DNA from 2 places in the Bradyrhizobium sp. 1(2017) genome. Region 1 is predicted to be linked to the other one. Evidence: riboswitches for the same ligand, from Rfam matches in the RefSeq annotation. Region 1 holds a riboswitch; the other holds the start of a gene.
The links. A riboswitch is a leader RNA that binds a small molecule or an ion and turns the genes downstream of it on or off. The one in region 1 is predicted to bind cobalamin.
Positions count from the first base shown of each region.

Region 2: linked by a shared signal. The riboswitch ahead of HAP40_RS07955 (TonB-dependent receptor) and the one ahead of HAP40_RS14200 (energy-coupling factor ABC transporter permease) in region 1 are both predicted to bind cobalamin.

Region 1 covers NZ_CP050022.2:3,029,680-3,033,862, reverse strand. Annotated here, with positions in the region: gene HAP40_RS14215 (histidine phosphatase family protein) at 1-97, shown strand, start outside; gene cobT (nicotinate-nucleotide--dimethylbenzimidazole phosphoribosyltransferase) at 90-1,142, opposite strand; gene cobF (precorrin-6A synthase (deacetylating)) at 1,153-1,902, opposite strand; gene HAP40_RS14200 (energy-coupling factor ABC transporter permease) at 1,948-2,625, opposite strand; cobalamin riboswitch at 2,663-2,882, opposite strand; gene cobA (uroporphyrinogen-III C-methyltransferase) at 2,922-3,653, opposite strand; gene HAP40_RS14190 (cobyrinate a,c-diamide synthase) at 3,650-4,183, opposite strand, start outside.
Region 2 covers NZ_CP050022.2:1,647,676-1,651,858, reverse strand. Annotated here, with positions in the region: gene HAP40_RS07960 (amidohydrolase family protein) at 1-563, opposite strand, end outside; cobalamin riboswitch at 1,380-1,574, shown strand; gene HAP40_RS07955 (TonB-dependent receptor) at 1,682-3,952, shown strand; gene HAP40_RS07950 (PepSY domain-containing protein) at 3,955-4,183, shown strand, end outside.

The sequences.
Region 1 (4,183 bases):
AGCGCTGCGCTTCGTGATCGATCCGCTGTCGCTGACCCGGATCGACCGGCTCGCCAGCGGCTGGCGTGTCGTGTCGGTCAATCAACGGATCAGCTAGGCCTGTCAGGCACATTGGCCTGCGCAAAGGTTGCCATGCCGTTGTGAAGGCTGCAGGCGAGCCTCACGAGGGGGAGCGCGACCGCCGCGCCCGATCCCTCGCCGAGCCTGAGATCGAGGCTGATCAGCGGCTGCACGTTGAGCGCGCGGAGCACCAGCCGATGTCCCTGCTCCGCCGACTGGTGCGACGGCAGCAGGAATGGCCGGCACGACGGGTTGATCCGCACCGCCGCCAGCGCTGCGACCGACACGATGAAGCCGTCGATCAATACGGGAATGCGCGCTTGCGCAGCCGCGATGATCGCGCCGCAGATCGCCGCGATCTCCAAACCGCCGACGGCACACAGGATCTGCTCCGGCGCCGCTCCCGCAATGCCATGGCGCGCGATCGCAGCGTCGATCACGCGCGCCTTGTGCGTGCGGCCGGCCGCATCGACACCGGTACCGCTGCCCGCGATCTCCTCGGCGTTGATGCCGAGCAGGCTTGCTGCAATCGCCGCCGCCGCCGTGGTGTTGCCGATGCCCATCTCTCCGAAGACAAGAAGATCGGGCTGATGGACCTCCGCGCGCGCGACCGCACGCCGACCGGTTTCGAAGGCGGATGCCAACTCGGCAGGTATGAGCGCGGCTTCGACGCTGAAATCGCGCGTGCCAGAGCGCGGCTTGTCGGTAACGACGCCCGCCATCTTTCCTTGCGCGAGCGTGCCGGCGTCGATCACCTCCAGGCTGGAGCCGAGCTCGCGCGCCAGCACCGAAATCGCGGCGCCGCCGGCGGCAAAATTCGCCATCATCGCGATGGTCACTTCTTGCGGATAGGCCGACACGCCCTGCGCGACGATGCCATGATCGCCGGCGAAGACGATGATCGGCACGCGCGCGGCACGTGGCTGCCCGGTCGCCTGAAGGCCGGCCAGTTCGATCGCGAGTTGCTCCAGCCGTCCGAGCGCACCGGTCGGCTTCGTCAGTTGCGCCTGCCGCGCAATCGCCGCCTCGCGATGGACGGCAGAGATCTCGGCGCACTTTTTGTAGACCCATTCGGGGAGCATGCTGCCTCGCTTACATCAGGCGCTTGAGAATGTAGCTGTCCATGATCCAGCCATGCCGCTCGCGCGCCTCTTGCCGCAGGGCGACGATGCGCGGGCCGACTTCGGCGAGCGGACCAGACATGATAACCTGATCCTGCATGCCGAGGTAAGCGCCCCACCAGATGTGGAGGCCGGCCGGATCGAGCGACTGGAACGCCGCGCCGCCGTCGAGCATGACCACCACGGTGTCGACGCCTTGCGGCCAGCCGCCTTCGCGCAGGCGACGGCCTGTCGTGACCAGGAACGGCTCGCCGATGTCGTTGAGCGGCAGCGCATGCGCCGCACACAGCGCCTGGATCGAGGTGATGCCGGGCACGACCTCGATTGCCGGTGGTGGATCGAGCCGCCGCGCAATGCGCAGCGAGGAATCATAGAGCGAAGGATCGCCCCAGATCAGCAGCGCAACCCTGCCGTCGCCTTCGAGATGATTTGCGATCGTCTGCGACCAGGTCGCGGCCACGGCATCGTGCCAATCGTCCACGCCCTTGCGGTAATCCGCCTCGGCTGCGTCGCGCACGGGAAGATCGAACTCGGCGATGCGCGCACGCGCGCTGGTGAGCACCTCCGCGCAGATGGTCCGCCGCAGATCCGCAAGATCGGATTTCGCCGTCCCCTTGCGCGGGATCAGGACGAGATCGGCGGCGTTGATGGCAGCGATCGCGGCGCGCGTGAGCTGCGCGGGATCGCCGCAACCGATGCCTATCAGGGAGAGCGTGAGCATCGCGAGCGCGAAGGGCGGCCGCACCGGCCGCCCTTCGCTGATCTCTTACGCCGCGTTGTGCAGGCGCGGAGTGACGAGGCCAGGCGCGGTGACACCGCGCAGCGACTTTGCCAGCGCCAGCACGGCGAGATCGGCCAGCGGCTCGATCACGATGACCAGCGCATAGGAGGCCGCGAAGGTTGCGATGTTGGCGAGGTTGCTCATCGCAAAGCCCGAGCCATAGAGCGCCCAGAACGCGACCCAGGCGATCACGCCCGCCTGATAGGTCGTCGAAAGCGCCAGCGCCTGACCGTACTTCAGATCGACGTAGGCGGTGTTGCGACCGATGATGCGCGTGGCGATGGCCTGAATGGCGAACAGCGGCACCAGCAGCGTGGTCACGTTCATGCCGTATTGCGGCAGGTCCACCGGCTCGAACAGCAGGCCTTGAAGCAGCAGGCCGAATGCGAGGCCGAAGGCGGCAGGCGCAGCGCCGAACAGCAGGAACAGCGTCGAGCCGAGGATGAAATGCACCTCCGACACCCCGACCGGGAAGTGCGGCAGGATCTCGAAGAAAACGAACACGAGGGCCGTGGTGGCCAGCGTGCGCGCGGCGAACGAGCCGACGCCCTGCTCGCGCACGGTCTCGACTGCGAGCTTCAAGGCAACGCCGCCTGCCGCGATGCCGGTTGCGTAACTCAACACGAGCTTGGCGCCCGTCACCACTCCTGGCTCGATATGCATGGCTCAGATCCTTCCTGCTGTCACACCCGACGGCCTTGGCCCAAAAACGTGCACGGCCGGTCTCCTGGCTCGCGGTTCACTGGGGTTCTCCGGCCTTCCCGTGCCTTGCGGCCCAGTGGCTGATCGGAGCCCCTCACCGCTTACAGTCGCGGGGGCGGCTGGGGTTTTGGGCGCCGCAACTGGGTCCGCCCATCCCCATTCCCAATTATGCTCCGGCGCTTTGCGCCGCGTCGAGCACCATGCCTCTCCTGTGTGCCCCTTTCGCAGAGCTTGCGTCAAGGGGCGAAGCGCGGCGATCATGAGCGATAATCCCCCGCCAGCGCCCCGAACAGGATGACGGCGGCCGTGGAAGCGGCGCCGCCGCGCGCAAGCTGCTCGGCGAGCTCGGCAATGGTGGTGCGGACCAGTCGCTCGTCGGGACGGCCAAGGGATTCCGCGAACAGCGCCGGCGTATCCGCAGCGAGACCATGCTCGATCAATCTTGCGGCAAGCGCCGGAAAAGTGCGCCGGCCCATATAGACCACCGTGGTCGCCTCCGGATCCGCCAACGCCGCCCAATTCAGGTTTGGCGGCAGCTCACCGGTGACGTCGGCCCCGGTCACGAACTGCACCCGCCGCGAGGTGTGCCGCCGGGTCAGGGGAATGCCGGCCTGAGCGGCGGCGACGCAGGCGGATGTGACGCCCGGAATGATCTCGTAGCCGATGCCGGCATCGCGCAGCGTCTCAAGCTCCTCCTCGAGCCGGCCGAAAATGCCGGCATCGCCGGACTTGAGGCGCACCACGCGCGAGCCTGTCGCGGCATAGTCGACCAAAAGTCGGTTGACGTGGTGCTGCTTGGTCGAGGGCCGCCCGGCCCGTTTCCCCACTGCGACGAGATTGGCACCGGGCCGGGCGAGGTCGAGGATCGCGCCGGAGGCAAGATCGTCATAAAGCACGACGTCGGCCTGGCGCAGCCGCGCGGCGCCCTTCACCGTCAGGAGCTCGGGATCGCCGGGGCCGGCGGAGATGAAGGAGACAAAACCGCTCACCGGTCCTCCGCAATCAGATGGAAGAATGTGCCGGTGGCCTGTCCCCGCCGCGAGCCGGTCTCGGCGATGACCGCGCCGGTTGCGTCGTGCACGACCGCCAGCGGCGTGTCGGGCTGGGTGAGGATGGTCGAGTAGTGGAACTCGTGGCCGCGCAGGCGCGCGCCGATGTGATGCCCCGGCATCGGCGCAGCCAGTTCGGCAAGTCGATAGCCCAGATGCATGCGGCGCTTGGCAAAGCTGGTCTCAAGACCAAGCAGCCCCGCCATCTCATGGCTGATACCATCGCCGTCGGTCAGAGCGGCACCCAGCACCATATAGCCCCCACATTCGCCATGCACGGGCCTGGTCTCGGCAAAGGCCTGCAAGCCGCTGCGAAAGCGTGCGTTGGCCGCGATCCTGCCGGCATGAAGCTCGGGATAGCCGCCGGGCAGCCAACAGACATCGGCGCTTGCGTCGGGCACTTCATCGGCCAGCGGCGAGAACGGCACGATCTCGGCACCGGCCGCGCGCCAGCCTTCCAGCATATGCGG
Region 2 (4,183 bases), 1.4 Mb from region 1:
CAGACCGCGGTCAGCTCCTGCACGCCGGCGCCGGGCGCGTAGGCGTTCAAGATGCCGATCCCGATGCCGCCTTCGTTGAGGCCGCGTGACAGGCGCTCGAGAATGCCGGCGACCTCCGCATCGGTCGCGACGTTCTCGATCCAGCGGCGGTCGCGCATGGCATTGCCGAATGCCTCCAGCGAGCTCTCCGCATTGGAGCCCGTCATTGCGCCGATGCGCGCAAACGCCCAATTGGCGGCAGCGCCGTAGTTCAGCACGCGGCCCTTCCGCGCCTGGCGCTCATACCAGGACGCGACCGGCAGCACCCCGGCCTCGAGATCGAGCGTGGTCGTGACGCCGTCGAACGCCTGCATGCGGTCGGCCGGGACCGACTGGCCATGCGCGTGCAGATCGATGAAGCCGGGCGCGACCACGAGGCCGGTGGCGTCGATCACCCGCTCCGCGCCGCCGAGCGAGGAGCCGACCGCCGCGATCTTGCCGTCCACCACCGCCACGTCGCCGATGGCATCCATCCCGCTGGCGGGATCCACCACCCGGCCGCCAGAGATCACCAAACCGCTCATTCAACTATCCTCCGCGCTGAATTCGTATCAAGGCAGATTCTGAAGGGAACGACCACCTCCGCCGAGGCCGATGCATCATGCTCGTACGGAAGATCATTTGGCAGGCAGATCACAAACGCGAACGCGTTCTCGCGGCATGTTCTGCCCGAGCTGTGCTCTTCACACCCTCTCGAAAAAAAGGGCGCAGGGAAGACCGGGCACCGGCTGGCACCCATAAGACCCCTGCGCTGAACGAATGCACGCGCAGTGCACAGGGGAGACACAGGGCAGCCAAGACCAGGCCTTCCCTGCGCGATGGTTTGACGGCCTATGCCGCGCTCTCCCGGGAGCCGAGTTCCTTCTGGCCTCCCTCACCCCAACGAAATGCACGGCAGCGCGCCGGTTGACGCGATGACGCCTTCGCCAGGGCTTGACCGTAGCAACGACGGCCAGGACCACACGGTTTCGCCGTACGCGGACGACCCTGCTTTGCCAAGAGGCTTCGCAGGGCACGGGCGCCGTCCGTCTTCGCGGGACGTGCCATGCTCACGAGGTTCATCTCGCCCTGCACGCAACTGACCCGCCTTAGCGCCGCCCGCGTCCACCGCAATCCCAGCCCGCGTTCGTGACGACGTACGACCGCCCCTTTGGTGGTCTGGGATGGGCAACACATACGATAAATCCGAATTTCGGTAAAGTGGAATATTTTCAACGAAAAGGCTTGACACAGGATTGGGGTGTTTCGCCGACGTGCGGTGGAGGATCCCCGCATCGCCGATGACGGTGCGAGGCGCTGAACTGTCTCGGGAGAGCCAGTTGACAGCGCTTTGCAAATAAAACTAGGGTGACTGCGACGGTTCTCCTTCGGGAGATCAATAGGGAATACGGTGCGGGGATCCCCCAACGCCGTGGCTGCCCCCGCAACTGTAAGCGGTGAGCCTTCGCCAAATGCCACTGGGCCTGCGGGCCTGGGAAGGCGGCGACAGGCAACGACCCGCGAGCCAGGAGACCTGCCGTCAGTCGTGGTCACACGCGAGCACATTGGGCGGGGTGTCCTGGTGGGTGTTGAGTTGTCTTCCTCCTGAGGAAGCGGCCAGACTGCGTTCGCGGTGACGTGCCACGTTATCGCGAGCCTATTGATGATCTCCCGTATAATCTTCGCGCCACGGCGCCGCCGCGCGTTGCTCCGTTCAGTTGCATTCTCCTGCCTCGTGTTATCGACCGACGGCTGGGCACAGTCCCAAACGCCGGTCCAGACGCTCGCCCCCGTGGTGGTGCAGCCACCGGCGAGGCCGCCGAATGCCCGCAGCACCCAACGCAGCTCTGCTGCCGCCCGCGCCGCGCGGTCGCGCCAGCAGCGCAACGTGACTACCAATACACAAGTTGCCGCGCCGACTGGTCCTGTCTTCGCCGCACCGACGCTCAACCTCACCGGCGCGAGCACGGCCGGCAGCCGGCTCGGCCTGACGCGGCTGCAGACTCCGGCCAGTGTCGAGGTGATCTCCGCCGAGACCATCTCCGAACGTGGCCAGCAGAACATTCTCGACGCGGTCACGCAAAATGCCACCGGCTTCACCGCGAGCCCGGCGCCGGGCAATGGCGGCGTCTCTTTCAATACCCGCGGCTTCACCGGTCTCGGCTCCGTGATGACGCTGTATGACGGCACCCAGCTCTATATCGGCGCCGGTACGGTGACCTTTCCGTTCGACACGTGGTCGACCGAGCGCATTGAGGTGCTACACGGTCCTGCGTCGGTGATGTATGGCGCGGGCGCGGTGGGCGGCGCCATCAACATCGTTTCGAAACTGCCATTGTGGGTCCCTCGCAACCAGGCCGAGGTCTCGCTGGACACGAACATGACGCGACGCATTGCTGTAGACAGCGGCGGTCCGGTCAGCAAGGACGTCGCATACCGCATCACCGCCTCCGGCAACATGTCCGACGGCTGGGTCGATCGTGACGACACCTCGAATGTCGCGCTTCATGCCGTGGTTCAGGTCAGGCAGAACGAAGACGTCACGTGGACGCTGTCCACGGACTATGGTGACCGCAACCCGTCCCGCTACTTCGGCACGCCGCTGATCAACGGCAGGCTCGATGAATCTCTACGCTTCAAGAACTACAACGTCAGCGACAGCCACATCCGCTATCAGGATAGCTGGAACCAGGTGAAGACCGATTGGCAGGTCGCCGATGGAATTTCGATTCAGAACACGCTTTACTATTTGAACTCCAAGCGGCACTGGAAGGACGTCGAAAGCTACGCCTATATTCCTGCCACCGGCCTGGTCAACCGAACCAGCTACATCGAGATTTTTCACGATCAGCAGCAGGTCGGCAATCGCATGGACGCGAAATTCCGCGGGCATGTCCTTGGCATGGCCAATGAGTTCCTTGCAGGCTTCGACGTCAACAGCATCAACTTTGCCCACACCAACAATTCGCCCTATGGGGGCTCGTCGTCCGTCAATCCGTTCAATTTCATCCCAGGCGCATTCAACAGCCCGAACGCCACGGTTCCCGGCTACGGCAGCGTGACCAATCAATACGCGCTGTTTGCCGAGAACAGGCTGTCGGTCACCGAGCAACTGTCCTTGATTGCCGGCATACGTCAGGACGAACCGACGATCACGCGCACCGACTATGTTTCGCCCGCCAACAGCTTCGAGAAGTCGTTCTCCTCGACAACCTGGCGCGCAGGTGCGGTCTACACACCGGTCAGGGATCTCGCTTTCTATGGCCAGTATGCCACCGCGGTCGATCCGGTCGGAGGGCTGATCTCCCTGTCCTCCGCAAACAAGAACTTCGACCTCGCCACCGGCAGACAGATCGAGATCGGCGTCAAGCAATCATTCTGGGGCGGCCGCGGCGAATGGACCTTGGCCGGCTACGAGATCGTGAAGAACAACCTGCTGGCGCGCGATCCCAACATTCCGTCGTTGACCGTCCAGGTCGGCCAGCAATCGTCACGCGGTGTCGAAGCATCAGTGGGTTTCCTGCTCGATTACGGCTGGCGTATCGACGCCAATACAGCCTTGCTGCGCGCGAAGTATGACGACTTCGTGCAGGCGGTCGGCGGCGGCAGCGTGAACTATGCCGGCAACGTACCCGTCAATGTGCCGCAGCACGTCTCCAATATCTGGGCGACCTGGGCCTTCGCCCCGAACTGGTCGGCCAACGCGGGCGTCCAGATCGTCGGCAAAACCTACGCGGACAATGCGAACACGGTGACACGCCCGGCCTACAACATCGTCAATGCCGGTGTGCAATGGAGGCCCGATCCCAACACCACCGTGTCGTTCCGCGTCTACAACCTTTTCGATGAGGTCTACACGACGTCGGGCGGCACCACTCAGTGGCTGCTCGGCATGCCACGCACGGCGCAGCTCGCCGTCAACGTGAAGTTCTGAGCGTGGCACGCGCGCTGAAACGCGCACTCCGGCGATGGCTGTACATCGGCCACCGCTGGGTCGGCATCGTCACCTGCCTGTTCTTCGCCATGTGGTTCATTTCCGGCGTGGTGATGATGTATGTCGCTTTTCCCGGCCTCTCCGACAAGGAAAGGCTGGCAGCACTTCCTGCTATTCAATGGGAGAAGGTGAGGCTCTCGCCGGACGACGCGATGAAGGCGGCAGGCGCCA